4 regions of the Paenibacillus sp. Z3-2 genome follow, and region 2 is predicted to be linked to each of the others. Evidence: predicted binding sites of a transcription regulator. Region 2 holds the regulator's gene; each other region holds the start of a gene.

Region 1 (4,222 bases), 730 kb from region 2:
CGCTCCATCAAAGCTTTTCGTTCTTCGAGGTTATCCACGACAACCGAGCGAATATGTTCCAGACCCATGCGTTCCACCCATTCGGAAGTCCGTTCCAGATAGTTACCTGTCTCGCGGTAATATTGCATGATGGCTCCGCACAGTTCGATTAACTCTTCATCCGTTTTTACTTTGCATAGGGAATCAGCAAGTCTTGCTTTAATACCGCCGTTGCCGCCGATAAAGATTTCCCAGCCCCCGTCGTTACCAACGATACCGATATCTTTTGTACATGCTTCGGCACAGTTCCGCGGACATCCGTTGACGGCATATTTAAACTTGGCTGGCAGATCTAGACGTTCGAATTTGCGTTCGATTCTGGCGCCCATAGCCATGGAATCCTGTGTACCGAATCGGCAGAATTGGGAGCCGACACATGTTTTGACCGTGCGCAGCGATTTGGCGTATGCATAACCTGAAGGCATATCCAGTTCAGCCCAGACTTTAGTCAGATCTTCTTTTTTGACACCAATCAAGTCGAGACGCTGACCGCCAGTCACTTTGACTGCTTTAACATCATATTTGACGGAAACGTCAGCGATGCGTTTGAGGTCTGCCGGTGTAGTCACCCCGCCATACATCCGAGGTACAACCGTATAAGTTCCATCTTTTTGAATATTCGCGTTCATGCGTTCGTTAACAAAACGGGATTCCTTCTCATCTTCGTGCGTATCCGGTGCAATCATGCCAAGGTAATAGTTGATTGCCGGGCGACATTTGGAACAACCTTCTGGCTGACTCCATCCAAGTACATTCATGACCTCTTTGGTCGTTTGCAATCCTTTTTGACGGATCTCGGCTACAATCTCATCCCGTCCCATAGATGTACATCCGCAAATGCCCTGTTTGGCTCCCGTACTGAAGTTGTCTCCAAGTACATATTGCAAAATCTGTTCCACAACCGGTTTACATCCACCGCAAGAGCGGGTTGCACCGGTACAGGCTTTGATTTCATCTACAGTGGTCAGGCCCTGATTTGTAATTACATCGACAATAGTTCCTTTAGTCACCCCGTTACATCCGCAGACGATCTCGTCCTCGGGCATCGTTTCAACAGAGGTTGCTTTCTTATGACCGCCGCAGCCTGTGCCCATGAGTGAACCGTACAATTCCTCGGTCATTTCGGTTTGATTTTTGATCAGCTTTTGCAATTCGGCAGAATCCGTAATGTCACCGAAGAGCACGGCACCAACCATTTTATTGTCACGAAGCAGAATTTTTTTGTAAGTCCGTTTCCAGTCATCTTTGTGCGAAATGACGGTGTGTTCCGGACTGTCGATGAATTCACCGGTTGAAAAGACGTCCACACCGGAAATTTTCAATTTCGTTGATACAACAGAACCTTCATAAGGAGCCGTCTCAACCCCGCAGATATGTTTCGCCAGAATCATGCCTTGTTCGAACAATGGGGCAACGAGGCCGTAACATACCCCGCGATGCTCTGTACATTCCCCGACCGAGTACACATTCTCAAGTGAAGTCTGCATATAGTCATTTACGACAATGCCCCGATTCACTTCCATACCGCTTTCACGGGCTACAACTGTATTGGGTTTAATCCCTACAGCCATGACAACAAAATCAACATTCAGTACGGAATTATCAGCAAAACGAATCCCTTCAACCCGTTCGCCGCCCAGCAATTCGGAAGTCTGCGCACCCATCTTGAACCGGATACCCTGACGTTCCAATTCAGCTTTCAACATGGCTGAAGCTTGCGGATCGAGCTGACGTTCCATCAGATCTTGCATCAAATGCACTACGGTAACTTCCATGCCGAGCTGTACCAACCCTTTGGCAGCTTCAAGGCCAAGCAATCCGCCCCCGATAACGGCCGCTCGTTTATACTGTTTAGCAGCTTCCAGCATGACATTGCAATCGGCGATATCACGGAAACCGACGACACCTTCTTTGTCATGTCCAGGTACGGGGAGAATAAAGGAGTTAGAGCCAGTCGCAATGATGGTTTTGTCATAAGGGAAGCGAGTTCCATCCTCCGTCACGACCTCATGGGTATCCGAATCAATGCGGGTTACGGTTGTTCCTGTATGGAGGGTAATACCATAATCCTGATACCAGTGGAGATCATTCAACACGATGTCATCCAGTGTTTTGCTTCCTTCCAATACATAGGACAACATAATGCGATTGTAGTTAGGGTAGGGCTCTTTGCCAAAAACGGTAATATCAAATCGCGAAGTTAATTTCAAAATTTGTTCTACAGTACTGATTCCTGCCATTCCGTTACCAATGATAACGAGTTTCTCTTTTTTTCCGTTCATGTGTGTATGCCTCCTTGGATAGACGCTGTACATTACCAACAATTTTAGTGGTTTATATTTGAAATTATACAAGTAGTTGACGATAGTTTATGTGATTTAATTCACTAATAACGATAGAAGAGTCATAAATATAATGATGTGAGCCCCATCACAGAAAGTGATATTTATTTTCATACAAATAAGGAAATACGAACTATTGTTCTTGTTTTGGTTTCGTTGTACTATCAAAAGTGGGCTATGTATGTTCCCTATTTCTTCGAAAGGAAGTTTTTGCACCATGATGGGAAGATCCCACCTGATGATCGGGACAGGCGTATCACTTTCTGTACTTCAGTTGGCTGGTATGCCGGTAACTGCACCGGCAGTTACAGTTGCTCTGATTGGTTCCTTATTGCCTGACATCGATGAGCCGAATTCGCTGCTGGTATCGAGAGCATTGCCTAATAGCCTGATCAGGCTGTTACAGACCATTCTTTTGCCGACAGCTGTATTTGTGTACTTTTATGTTCATGCCAAACCGTGGAACCTGTTGCTTGCGATCCTCATTGCACTTGTGTCATTTCTACCCTCGCGTTCACTACGCAAAGTGCTGATGTTTGCGATTGGACTAGGGCTCGTTTTCTATGGTCACTCATTCGCGCCATGGAATCTGATTGCAGGCAGTCTGTTAATGCTCTGCACCACCCTAACTCACAGGGGGCTGACACATACCCTATATGGAACCGCAATATGGGCTGGCTTACTTTACAGCACGACCCAGCAGCAGGGACCGGAGATTTGGGTAGCGGGAGGTACGGCATATGCGATGCACTTGTTGGCTGATTCTTTGACCAATCGGGGCATCCGTCCGTTACCACCGCTCAAGTGGCGCATACGAGCCAATCTGATGAGTACAGGAACCAAGCGTGGAGCCGTTGTAGAGAATGTCTGCATTGTGCTTACCCTTATTTTGGCCTGGATTGCATTCTCACCGCTATTTTTATAGCCACCAAAAACGCCAGCCCGCATATTGTGGACTGGCGTTTATAGTTACGCATTTCATAATGAATGGAGCGTAATACGTACGCCAATTCAGGATTGAGAAGGTGAATCGGTTAGATCGTCAATATCGGAAGAACCAAATACAAATAAAACAACAAGAATGACAATGATCAATAGTTCAGCGAACCCATTTCCGTCAAAGTCAGACATCACTTCAACCTCATTTCTTGGCCTTAAAAATTGATTCTCTGTTGGAAAGCCCGTATAACATCATTCAACGTCATATCCCCACCAATCTCATCCAGGAATTGCACCAGTTTGTCTTGATTTGACGGTGTAATATTTTGTAACGTTTTATATTGTCCGACCAGTTCAACGACCAAAGTGGCTTCTCGAAACAATGTGACCGCATCCACTCTTAACTTCCCGCTTACCAGTAATGCTGCAACGATAAGTTCCAGATTTCTCCCTTTAAGGTTGCTATTGAGAAGGGTGTTGGCGGCATTTGTTTTTTTAGAACCTTTATTTGATTTTCCATTCCTTCTCACTGCCATAAACAGGTCCCCCACTGCTTGGTGTTTGAATCATCTACCGTTATTGTATCTTATGTGTAATTCCCTACACTTGCCACTCCGATGACAGAATAACCTTTCTGTGTAAATGTGTTCAACTGATATCGTTGTGAACATAAAAAAGAGACCTCCCGATATAGTTAGGAGGTCTCTTATCAACTGTTACGCGTTATTAATGATGGTATTCATCGTTGTCCGATCCAGACCTTTCACCAGCTTCACAATCAGCTCCTTGGCTGCATCATAGTCGTCTGTGTGAATGATGGAGGAAGAGGTGTGAATATAACGGGCACAGATACCAATTACCGTTGAAGGTACACCGATTCCACTCAGGTGAACTTGACCTGC
Region 2 (4,222 bases):
ACTAAAGCGATTGCGTATCTGCGTTTCGGACATGCCATTCTGCAGCAACTCGCTGTGTATAGCGTTTGCACCCGTAGCAGGTTGATTGTTTGCATCGAATTTCACCCAGACCATAACATCCTGGTTATCCTTGTTTTTGCCGATCAGGGTCCAGTAGATGTTATCAGAGCCTTCTTTATCTCCCCAAATGTACTTTCGCAATTCATTATAGGATGTAATGCCCAGTTGCTCCTGTGCTACCTGTATGGCGAGAGCTTCTTCCTTGCGCTGGTCCTGCGTGACATAGACGTAATAACGCTGAAGTCCAAACAGAATCAGAACCAGTGCAAGTAGCGAAATCCATATCCACTTCTTTTTTTTCTTCAAAAGCCGAACTTCCTTTCCCTATGATGCTCTGTCCTGCAATTAACGACCAAGCAGACCATCAAATGCCAATTGAGACTCACGCAAAATGCGCTCTTCATCCAGCGTCAGACATTCGCCATGCTTCACCACTTGCTTCCCATCCACCCATACGTGCTCTACATCTTTGGCAGAAGCCGAATAGATCGTATGCGAGATCAGGTCTGTATGTGGATAGAAATGTGCCTGTTCAATGTCCAGGGCGATAAAATCAGCCTTCATGCCGACCTGGAGTGCTCCAGTATTGTTTAAGAAGATGGATTTGGCACCGTATGACGTGCCAAGCAGTAATGCTTCTCCTGCAGGCACTGCAGTCGGGTCACCGGACACGCCTTTATGAATCAATGCAGCCAGTCTCATTTCCTCGAACATATCCAGGTTGTTGTTGCTTGCCGGTCCGTCTGTTCCGAGTGACACGGTAACTCCCGCTTTCAGCAAAGCAGGTACCCGCGCAACACCTGAAGCAAGTTTCAGGTTACTACCCGGGTTATGGGATACAGCCACATCATGACGGGCCAGAATCTCAATCTCTTCATCATTCAGATGCACCGCATGTGCAACCAGGGATGGACGGGAGAAAAAGCCCAGTTTCTCCAGATGTGCCACAGGACGCAGGCCATAATCAGCCACGTTCTGCTCCACTTCACGAAGCGTTTCCGACATATGTGTATGGAGAGGAAGGTTTAGGTCGTTCGCAACCTGTACAAGCTTCTCTATGTAGTCAGGAGGGCAAGTATATGGCGCGTGTGGCGAGATTACGGTTGTAATACGTCCATCTGCCTGTCCATTCCACTCACGCGCAAAAGCAGCCGACTCCTCCAGCTTCCGCAATTGCTCTTCTTCCGAGCACAGCCCAATGACACCGCGTGCCAATGCTGCTCTAACGCCGGACTGTTCCACGACTTTGGCAACCTGATCCATGTGATCATACATGTCCAGGAAGGCTGTAGTTCCACCTTTCAACATTTCAAGCACCGATAGCGAAGTTCCCCAGTATACATCTTGTGAAGTCATCTTCGCTTCCATCGGCCACATTTTTTCCTGCAACCATACTTGCAGCGCAAGATCGTCTCCATGTCCTCTGAGCAGCGACATCGCTGCATGACCATGCGTATTGATCAGACCCGGCAGGAAGAACAATCCTTTTCCATCCACTTTGGTACAATTTTCGTCTCCATCCGGCAATGTCTCACCAATATGCACAATCTTGTCATTCTCGACAACCATGTAACCTTGAACCACATTCCATGTTGCGCCTTCATTAACGGCAAATTTACCGTTGTGGATTACCCATCTATTTGTTGTCATCTTCCTCTTCGTCCTTTCCAGTCTCCAAGTAATAGGCCAAACTAAGCAGATCCGTCGTAAAATCAGCATGGTGAATGCGGATATGCGGCGGTGTTTTTAGAATTGTTGGCGCAAAATTAAGAATTGCTTCAATTCCCGATTCAATTAGCTGATCGGCTACATTTTGGGCTTCCGTATCTGGAACCGTGATAATTCCGATGCGGATATTGTCCGTTTTCACCGCTTCCGTCAATTCATTCATTGGTTTCACCGTCAAACTGTTGATTTGACTGCCAATCTTCGGTCCGTATGCATCGAATACAGCAACAATCTTCATATTGTCTTTCAGATATGCGTTGTAGTTGGACAAGGCCTGTCCGAGATTACCCGCTCCTACCAGAGCTACATTAATTTGCTGATCAATCTTGAGGATGTGACGAATCTTCTCGATCAAATAGGATACATCATACCCGATCCCTTTACGACCAAAATCACCGAAGTAAGCCAGGTCTTTTCGAATTTGGGCCGGATTCAGATCCAGCCTCTGTCCGAGTTCTTGAGAGGAAACAGTAGCCACCTCACGCTGATGCAACTCGCTCAAATATCGCAAGTACACAGGCAGACGTCGTACCACCGCTTCCGAAATTTTATCTGATTTCATTCTTGCTCCCCCTTACCAAGGCCACGATAAAATAGTAGATGAAAAGATGAGCACTCTGTATAAATTCAAAGATAGAAGTGACTTTTTATACAGAATGCTCCTTGTAATTTAGGTTATAAGTTCTTACGTGCAGCTGTGTTGATCCGAAAGATCTCATAAAGTTTAACGCCAAACTGTAGCGTCATGCAATGATATAACGAACAAAACAACCGATTATTCTTGTTCTTTAGCAGGTTTTTCCAACCACTCGGTAATTCGTGGAACCATCTGCTCTGTGAGCATATGCTCCATTTTGGGACCAGGTAATGAATATAAGAAGAATTTACCATAATACGCTTCAATCACCCTTGTATCATAAACAATGACAATACCTCTGTCCTTCGCTGTACGAACCAATCGGCCAAATCCTTGCTTGAAACGAATGACTGCTTGCGGCACAGACAGTTTCAGGAACGGATTTTTCTTTTGCTCCTGAAGCAACTCACTCTTGGCTTCCACCAACGGATGATTTGGTGGTTGGAAAGGCAGGCGCACGATAGCGAGACAGGTTAGCGCTTCTCCCGGGATATCTACACCCTCCCAGAAGCTGCTTGTACCCAGAAGCACCGTAGCTTTTGCCTCCTGGAACCTGCGAGTCAATTTGGAGCGACTTCCGCTGTCAACGCCTTGCCCCAGCAACGAGATATCGTTACCAGACAGAGCCTCCTTCAGCGGATCATAGACCTGTCGCAGCATCTTGTATGAAGTAAACAGAACCATCATGCGTCCACGAGTGGCAATTGCAGTCTCTGCGAGTGATTGCACCAGCATATTGACAAAGTGCGCATCACCCACACTGCCTTTCACACTTGGAAAATCACGCGGAATCACCAGAAGTGCCTGATCGCGATAATTGAAAGGTGATGGCAGCATCGACGTTAACAGCCGATTATTCTCGGAGGCTTCCTGCAAGCCAAGCTGTTCAATCATGAACTGGAATGACTTATCTACAGAGAGCGTAGCCGATGTAAGCACAACGCTTTTCTTTTTGTCGAAAAACAAATCCTTAAGTTGTGCACTGACATCTACAGGTACGGCATACAGCTGGAGAGATTTACTGCGGAACTGGCCGCTGGCTTCCATCCAGTACACCGTTTTGGCGTCATCCATACGCATGAAGAACCGTAGATTCTCCTTCAATGTGGTCAGATCTTTCAGCAAACCTGTGATGTCCGTGATCAGGCTATCTGATTGATAATCATCCTGATCTTCTTTCACCTCAAGCAGCAATTTGTCGCCTTTGCGAACCAAATCGCCTAATGTCACATAGATCTGGTTCTCCAGATCCTGCAACTCCTGCCATTTGGCCGGTTTCTGAGATGCCTTCAAACGCAGGGAAAATTGCCCCGTTTCTCCTGGTGAAGCATCACTTCGTTCAGGTAAAAGGCCGAACAAGGCATCACTCATTCGATCCCATAGCTCCTTAACTTCAAGAGCGAGTGGGAACATCTGATCCACCATTGAGCCCCATTGCACCGAATTTTCATGCCCGGATAACTGCGAACGAAGCATAGGCAGCTGACCATTACGACTGTCTTTAAACAGGCGAGTCAGTGTATGAACCAAGGTAAAATATTTCATATGCATTCCAAGATGCTTACCAGCGACATCCTCCAGATGATGTGCCTCATCGATCACAAGACTCTCATAGGCTGGTAGTAACTGATGCGCTGCTTTTACATCCGTAAATAATTTAGAGTGATTCGTGATTACGATATCCGACAACCCTGCCTCATGTTTGGCGCGATGGTAGAAACATTTGCGGAACCATGGACAGGATCTACCCAGACAGGACTCGGATTCGCTCTGTACCGTCTCCCAGAAGTCTCCTCC
Region 3 (4,222 bases), 2.7 Mb from region 2:
GACTCTCCTCGCGGTGCAATGCTCCGCTGGTAACTAACCAGGCACAGGTCAGAAGGTTGGCGTACTCCATCTCTTCCTTATGGGTGAGTGTCTGATCAAAAAACTGCAATTCCTGGTGCAGCTTGTCCATGGCCTTCTGCAGATTCTCACCATTCCGGCGCAAGCCTACCTGACGAACCATCATTTTCTGTAGTCGTAAGCGTCTTTCGGATATCGGCCTTTGCTCTTTGCTCATCTTGCTACTCATGTCCACAGAAGAAGAGGTATTCCCTCTTAATGAACCAAGCGGAGGAAGAGATTGAATGCGATCTACAATTCTCCGGCCAAATACAATTGCTTCAGACAAAGAGTTGCTTGCCAGACGGTTAGCTCCATGCACTCCTGTGGACGATACCTCTCCACAAGCAAATAACCGGGGGATGCTGCTCTCTCCACTTAGATCCGTTTTCACTCCGCCCATCATGTAATGAGCAGCAGGTGCAACGGGAATCCAATCCGTTGTCATATCTAATCCATAACGCATACAAGTCTCATATATGGTAGGGAACCGATGCTTGATCATCTCTGGCTGTTCATGCGTAATATCCAGGTACACAAAGGTGCTGTTGGTAGACTCCATCTCACTAACAATCGCTCGTGCCACAATATCGCGTGGTGCCAGTTCAAGCTGGGCATGATATCGATCCATGAAGCGTTCACCCTTCACATTGCGCAAAAATGCTCCCTCACCGCGCACGGCTTCTGACACAAGGAAACGTGGGGCCCCCGGGTAACAAAGAGAGGTAGGGTGAAATTGAATAAATTCCATGTCACGAACGATAGCCCCAGCCCGATAGGCCATTGCTACACCATCGGCAGTAGCTACATCCGGATTCGTCGTATATCGATACAGTTGTCCTGCCCCACCAGAGCAGAGAACAGTTGCCTGTGCCTTCACGAAAACTTGCAATCCATCGTCCTTCTGAATCAGAGCGCCGATGCATTCCCCTCGATCTCGATCCGTAATCAGATCAATCACAAAATGCTCATCCCATACTTCAATTCCGGGATGTTCATTCACTTCGACTGCAAGCGCACGTACAATCTCATATCCCGTTGCATCCCCGTTGGCATGCAAAATACGGCGGTGGCTGTGCGCACCTTCCTGCGTCAACGCCAACTCGCCGTTCTCCAGGTCAAACAACGTACCTAAACGAATCAGTTCCTTCACACCGTCCGGCCCCTCATTCACCAATACCTCTACCGCCTCGGAGCGGCATAAGCCCGCTCCTGCAACAAGTGTGTCCTGCAAGTGGTAAGCAGGTGAATCATCTTCAGCAATAACCGCAGCGATGCCTCCCTGCGCATACCGGGTGTTACTTTCAAGTAATGACTTCTTCGTGATCATTAATACACGTTGTTGTTCACTTGCTTTAATAGCGGTAAACAAACCAGCAATCCCTGAGCCTATAACCAGTACATCCGTTTCTACCGTGGGTAGCGCAGATAGATCAAAATCAACTAAATATTGCGGTATCATGTTATTCACCTGTCTTGGAGCAAGAGTAGCGCATCCTACTTCACCAATAACATACGCTCTAGTGATTCTCTGGCTTTGTCGGCAACGGCCGGTGGCACATAGATCTGCGGCTTCATCGTTTCCAGGCATTTAACCAGTTTCTTCAAGTTGTTGACCTTCATGTTAGGACATACGAGGAATTTGGTAGCAAAATGAAACTGTTTATCCGGACTATCCAAGCGAAGTTGATATCCTGTACCATCTTCCGTACCTACGATATATTCCTTCGCTGATGAATTTTTGCAATACTCCAAGATGGCTGTTGTACTGCCTACAAAATCACCCATCTCTACAACCTCGGGACGGCACTCTGGATGGACAACAAACTCTGCATTCGGATGCTTGGCTCTCATCTCCACTACATCTTTGACTGTGAGCATGTCGTGAGTGTTGCAGTAGCCTTCCCAGATAATCATTTTCTTGTCTGTATGCTGCTGGACGTAATGTCCCAAGTTTTTATCCGGTACCCAGATAATTTCGTCGGAATCTACCGATTGAATAACCCGAACTGCATTCGCCGATGTACAACAGATATCGGTCTCTGCCTTGATCTCAGCCGAGGAGTTGATATAAGTGACAACCTTGGCATTAGGGTGTTGTGCCTTCAATTTGCGAAGTCCATCCACATTCACCATATCTGCCATTGGGCAACCCGCACGTTCGTCCGGGATAATAACTGTTTTGTTCGGCGCCAGAATTTTAGCGCTTTCACCCATAAAGTGAACACCACAGAAAACGATCACATCTGCATCGGTTTGTGCTGCCTTCTGGGCTAATAGAAACGAATCTCCACGGAAGTCAGCAACCTCCTGTACCTCGTCACGTTGATAATAATGGGCAAGAATAATGGCATTACGTTCCTTCTTCAATTCCATCAGCCGCGCACGCAGTTCGCGGTTCATCTCAGCCTTGCGCTCTAAAGCCAGAGCTTCCACCTGTGATCCTCTCCTTTATCGGGACAGCGTCATGCGCTGTTTCGTAGGGCCAACCTAGTCGTTATCTTCGCTTGAGAAACGAATCACAAGCGGTTTAACAACTAATTTACACAACGTTCATGACTCTGTCAATAAATGAAAAAGGCCCAGAACAACGCCGTAACCACCCGTTTGCTAACTGGTTCGCCATCTAACTCCCGTTTATCTTTATCTATCCTCTTTAAAATAATGGACAAAAAAAGAGAGCCCGAGGGCTCTCTTGATTTCACCTGCTAGTATAGCCAGATGTATTATGCATTAAGACGTTGGCTTCGTTCCGCCATCATCCGGGTTATTGTTATTACCCTTTTCCAGATTCGGAGCTTCGTTCGGAATATCTCCGGCTGGTGGCTCAGGCGTTTCATCTTTACCTTGAATACGGACACGCACATCACCGATGTTGTCAATGATGGGCTCTCCGCCTTCAGTTGGCGTATCTTCACCGTCATTGTCATTCTCTGCTTTTGGAGTCAAAGAACCTGTTTCGATCAATTGTTTGATCTGATCCATTTCCAGAGTCTCAACCTCAAGCAAAGTCTGAGCGATCAGATGCATCTCTTTTGAATGTTTAACAAGCAAGTCCTTACACTTCTCATAACAGTCATTGATAAAGCGTTGCATTTCCTGATCAATCTCATAAGCAATGGAATCCGAGTAATTCTGTTCATGGCCGATATCCCGACCAAGGAATACCTGTCCTTGTGAACTTCCGAATTGCATAGGTCCCAATTTCTCACTCATACCGTACTCCATAACCATGCTGCGAACAATACCTGTCGCTTGCTGGAAGTCACTGTATGCACCAGTACCAATTTCTCCGATGAACAATTCTTCAGCTACACGACCCCCGAGAAGTCCGGTTACTTTATCCAGCAATTCCTGCTTGGTAACCAGCATACGGTCTTCTTTTGGCAACATGATTACATATCCACCCGCACGTCCGCGCGGAATAATGGTCACTTTATGTACCATATCAGCATGTTCCAGGAAGTATCCTACGATGGTATGACCTGCTTCATGATAAGCAACGATTCGTTTCTCACGATCACTGATGACACGGCTTTTCTTCTCCGTACCAACGATGACACGGTCAATCGCTTCGTCAACTTCCTTCATGGAAATATCTTTACGGTTACGACGTGCTGCAAGCAATGCCGCTTCGTTCAAGAGATTCTCCAAATCCGCACCAGAGAAACCTGTTGTACGCTTCGCGATAATATCCATCTTCACATCTTTGGTCAGTGGTTTATTACGGGAATGTACTTTCAGGACAGCTTCACGACCTCTTACATCAGGGCGATCAACCGTAATTTGACGGTCAAAACGTCCAGGACGCAGCAAGGCAGGGTCCAAAATATCTGCCCGGTTCGTTGCGGCTATGATGATAATACCTTCGTTAACTCCGAATCCGTCCATCTCAACGAGCAATTGGTTGAGTGTCTGTTCACGTTCATCGTGACCACCACCGAGACCAGCACCACGCTGACGTCCTACAGCATCAATCTCATCGATAAAGATGATACATGGCGCATTTTTCTTCGCATTTTCAAACAAATCACGTACACGTGATGCACCGACACCGACAAACATTTCCACGAAGTCAGAACCTGAAATAGTGAAGAATGGTACACCCGCTTCACCGGCTACGGCACGAGCGAGCAATGTTTTACCGGTACCTGGAGGCCCTACG
Region 4 (4,222 bases), 180 kb from region 2:
CGACTAATGCTGGATGTAGGCGAAGGTCGGTTGGCTCAGGCAGAAATGCTGATTCAGGCGGTTGTCTGGTCTCAATATGAGAAGATTCGAATGTTTGCCCCGTGGCTTGGGGATGAACCCTTTTATAGCGTGCAGGAACTGGATGTCATTGCCCGCTATATTGTGCCTACTTATTTTTCGGAACGACCTTTGCATGAGCAAGGCAAGGTATTCAAAATACACCAACAATATGGTCAGATTCCGCTATATCAGGAGTATGTAGATGTACCTTCCTGCTGCGTGCAGGTGGACGGTGGATTGCTTGAGGGCCGATTGCTGACAGGGGTATATGTATCTGAGGAACAGTTCTTCGGACTCAATCCATATCTGAAAGATGGCGGTGGAGGACGGACATACATGCAGGCTAGTGTCCAATGATAACGTAACCAATAAGAACGTAAAAATGATTTAGATTGGAGAGCCTGTGCGCAGGCTCTCTTTGTTGTACAAGCCTTGTGTGGAGAGTATGCTTCATAAAAGTAACGGCTTTGACACTTTTTTTTGTTGAATAATGTGCCATAATAGAGGTTATGGACAACAGGGTGAGTGATTTTACGCAGGGTGGTGTTACCTACATGAAGAAGAAAATCCCCGGTTACATAGGTGTATGTTTGCTCCTACTGGCGATCTTGGCTGGTTGTAGTGAGACACAGCCTTCAGAGCAGCCAATTGTGAAAGAGACAGAAACAACGAATACGATTACAGTGGCTGTAGATGGAAGTACGTTTTTGCCTGATGCAACAAAGTCCATTAAGCGAGATTTTAGTGAGGGTTTGACACTCAAAAAAGCATTACTGAATAGCGGACTGGTTGATTTTACAGCGGATGGCAAACGGATTCAATCCGTTGGTGAAGTCTCTCTAGATTCTTCGCTTAGCTGGGCTGTCAAATTAAACGGCAAGGATATTGAACAGGAAGATTGGGACATGGAGCTTCATGCCAAAGATGAAGTGATCATTTACGTGAAAGCCGCTGACAGTGGGGGGGATGGCGTTGCATACCAGACAACGTTACTCAAGGTGAGCGGTGGAAACATTATGCCCACTCTCAATCGTCAATATGCTGGCGTCTATGTTCAGGAATGCACAGTTCGCGATGTCTTGAAGTCCAGTGGGATTGTGAGAATGTCGGAGAACAACAAATTTGTTGTTTCGGTCGAGAATGTTACACCCCGCATGAATCAGCGGTGGGTCATTATGGTGAACGACAAGGAATTAATGGAAAATGGTTTGGACATGAAATTGAATCCACGTGATGCGGTTAAGCTTGAATTGACCAGTGCATCCTAAGCATACAACAAAGCCCAATCCCTCTGCAGAGGAATGGGCTTTTTTCATTCAAAAAATATATAAGCGACATTCTGCATAGCATAATCGAAGATTAAATACGACAGATCTCGTTCGGGCAAAGTTCACAGTGACAGATCCCTTGCAGCATCTTCAGATCTTTGATGACAATCATGCCATTGTCATATTCAATCGCATCTTTCTTGCGCAGATCGCTTAACATGCGGTTTACACTTTCACGAGTGGCTCCAATCATATTGGAGAGATCCGTGTGGGTAATCTTTTTGTGAATAATGACATGCTCTCCATGAGGCTCGCCGTATGAATTCGACAGCCGAATGAGGGTGGAGCAGAGCGCGCCTGGTTTGCCATATAACATGAGATCTCGGAACTTAGTCTGAGTTAGCCGGTGATGAATACCCATCCATTTCATAAAGTCGATCGCGAAGTCACAATGCTGGCAGATCAGCATTTCCAGGTCTTTGTGCTCCAGTACACCAATCTCACTGTCTTCCAGCACTTCCGCTGAAAAGCTATGCTTGGAGCCAAAGAAGGGATCAGCCTGGCCGATCATATCACCGGACTGATACATGTACATGATCAGTTCCTTGCCCTCATCTGTTGATTTGGTGATCTGGGCACGGCCCCGTTTCATATAATAAAGTTTGTCAGAGACGTCTCCTTCCCAGTACAGATGGGTACCTTCAGGATAGGTTCTATCTTTCATTGTAACCAGCAGATGGTTGAAATTCGCTTCCGAGAAACAGTTGGTATTGCCGCGCTTTTCCAGTACAGTCGTTAGTTCTCTCATAAGTCTATCTCCCCTTTATGTCCATCGGACGACCTTCTGTAGCTTGCAGTAGCCTCCGAGGTTCGCCGCAAACCGTTGCCGTCCTGATCAGGGTCATCTCGGCCGGGAGGAAGGACGGTACAAATTGCGGTGGTTCAATTTTTAAGTTCAGTATATACCTAAACTTACCTTTTGGGGGGCATGGGAAGGCATCAAAAATGGCGAAATTTCAAACATTGTGATTAAATTCACTTTTAATGGGGAAGGATGTGTTCGATAGCCCTACATTTATTATAGGAAGAGGAAATCAACTTGTTAGCAGACATTACAAAACTAAATTTAAATTTGTTATACTTTGTGAAAAAAATCACATGATTACGTTTTTGGCTATGGTACGATGTGAATGTAAATGAGAGAGACAAACTAATACGAACCTTTAGGAGGATGAGGGAGATGGCTGTAAAGAACGAAGTCGCCCCAGCAAAAGAACCGACAGCAGGTCAGTATATTCAAACGTTAATCGACAAAGCGAACAAAGCACACGCCGCATTTATGAAGATGGACCAGAAGCAGATTGACCGGATTGTGCAAGCCATGGCGCTTGCGGGTCTGGATAAACACATGATGCTCGCCAAGATGGCCGTAGAAGAAACAGGCCGCGGAGTGTATGAGGATAAAATCACCAAAAATATATTTGCAACAGAATATGTGTACCACAGCATCAAGTATGACAAAACCGTAGGTGTGATTGAAGATAACGAATATGAGAGCTTCCAGAAAATTGCGGAGCCGGTCGGTATTATTATGGGGATTACACCCGTCACGAACCCAACATCAACGACGATGTTTAAAGCACTGATCTCCATCAAGACGCGTAACCCAATCATCTTCGGTTTCCACCCATCTGCACAGAATTGTAGCCGGGAAGCTGCTAAAATCCTGCTGGAAGCGGCTGTGAAACATGGTGCACCAGCAGATTGTATTCAGTGGATTGATGATCCTTCCATGGATCGCACGAACGAACTGATGAATCACAATGATGTGGCTCTCATTCTGGCAACAGGCGGATCAGGGATGGTACGTGCAGCGTACAGCTGTGGTAAACCTGCACTGGGCGTAGGACCAGGTAACGTGCCTTGCTTTATCGAGAAAAGCGCGGATATCAATCAGGCAGTTACGGATTTGATTCTGTCGAAGTCCTTCGATAACGGCATGATCTGTGCTTCCGAGCAAGCGGTAATCATTGAAGAACCGATCTTCGATCAAGTGAAGAAAAAAATGATTGCGAACGGTTGTTACTTTGTTAACAAAGATGAAGCAGCTAAATTGACAGCAGGTGCGATTAATGCCGAGAAATGTGCGGTGAACCCGGCGATTGTTGGTCAATCAGCGGTGAGCATTGCGAAGTTATGCGGCATTGAAGTTCCGGCAGGCACCAAAATTCTCGTGGCCGAGATTGAAGGGGTAGGTACGAAATTCCCATTGTCGGCTGAGAAATTAAGTCCGGTACTCGCTTGTTACAAAGTCAAAACGGCAGCAGAGGGCATTGAGCGTGCGGCAGAAGTAGTTGCTTTTGGCGGCATGGGTCACTCCTCGGTTATCCACTCAACGAATGAAGAAGTGATCGGCAAATTCGCAGATCGTCTGCAAACCGGACGGATTATTGTGAACTCACCATCCACACACGGTGCGATAGGGGATATCTACAACACGAACATGCCGTCATTGACACTGGGATGCGGATCATACGGACGTAACTCGACTTCTTCCAACGTAACCGCTGTGAACTTAATCAATGTGAAAAGGGTGGCTCGCCGTACCGTGAATATGCAATGGTTCAAAGTGCCGAACAAAGTCTACTTCGAAAAAGGGGCAACGCAGTATCTTGCCAAAATGCCTGACATCACACGTGTTGCGATTATTACGGATGCCATGATGGTGAAACTTGGTTATGTGGAAAAGGTAGAACATTATCTTCGTCAACGCCAAATGCCAGTAGCGATCGAAGTATTCTCCGATGTAGAGCCAGATCCGTCCACAACAACGGTAGATCGCGGAACGGAAATGATGCGCCGCTTCCAACCAGACTGCATTATCGCACTCGGCG

What was found. The regulator Rex, encoded in region 2, represses fermentation and respiration genes when NADH is low (regulators of the CRP and FNR family bind a similar motif). The targets are predictions, from matches to a motif close to TTGTGAAATATTTCACAA.
Region 1: nirB (nitrite reductase large subunit NirB) is a predicted target of Rex. The motif match lies at 2,411-2,428, and genes of this name have one in related genera.
Region 3: nadA (quinolinate synthase NadA) is a predicted target of Rex. The motif match lies at 2,565-2,582, and genes of this name have one in related genera.
Region 4: adhE (bifunctional acetaldehyde-CoA/alcohol dehydrogenase) is a predicted target of Rex. The motif match lies at 2,471-2,488, and genes of this name have one in related genera.

Annotation. Positions count from the first base shown of each region.
Region 1 is NZ_CP096397.1:4,714,155-4,718,376, reverse strand. Features, by position in the region: gene nirB (nitrite reductase large subunit NirB) at 1-2,321, opposite strand, end outside; gene M1D71_RS21080 (metal-dependent hydrolase) at 2,599-3,306, shown strand; gene M1D71_RS21075 (hypothetical protein) at 3,536-3,856, opposite strand; gene M1D71_RS21070 (M42 family metallopeptidase) at 4,037-4,222, opposite strand, start outside.
Region 2 is NZ_CP096397.1:3,986,438-3,990,659, forward strand. Features, by position in the region: gene M1D71_RS17865 (DUF5590 domain-containing protein) at 1-366, opposite strand, end outside; gene M1D71_RS17870 (amidohydrolase) at 406-1,710, opposite strand; gene M1D71_RS17875 (redox-sensing transcriptional repressor Rex) at 1,697-2,350, opposite strand; gene dinG (ATP-dependent DNA helicase DinG) at 2,564-4,222, opposite strand, start outside.
Region 3 is NZ_CP096397.1:62,096-66,317, reverse strand. Features, by position in the region: gene nadB (L-aspartate oxidase) at 1-1,519, opposite strand, end outside; gene nadA (quinolinate synthase NadA) at 1,555-2,493, opposite strand; gene ftsH (ATP-dependent zinc metalloprotease FtsH) at 2,791-4,222, opposite strand, start outside.
Region 4 is NZ_CP096397.1:4,168,733-4,172,954, reverse strand. Features, by position in the region: gene M1D71_RS18825 (hypothetical protein) at 1-417, shown strand, start outside; gene M1D71_RS18820 (hypothetical protein) at 615-1,328, shown strand; gene M1D71_RS18815 (Crp/Fnr family transcriptional regulator) at 1,420-2,136, opposite strand; gene adhE (bifunctional acetaldehyde-CoA/alcohol dehydrogenase) at 2,569-4,222, shown strand, end outside.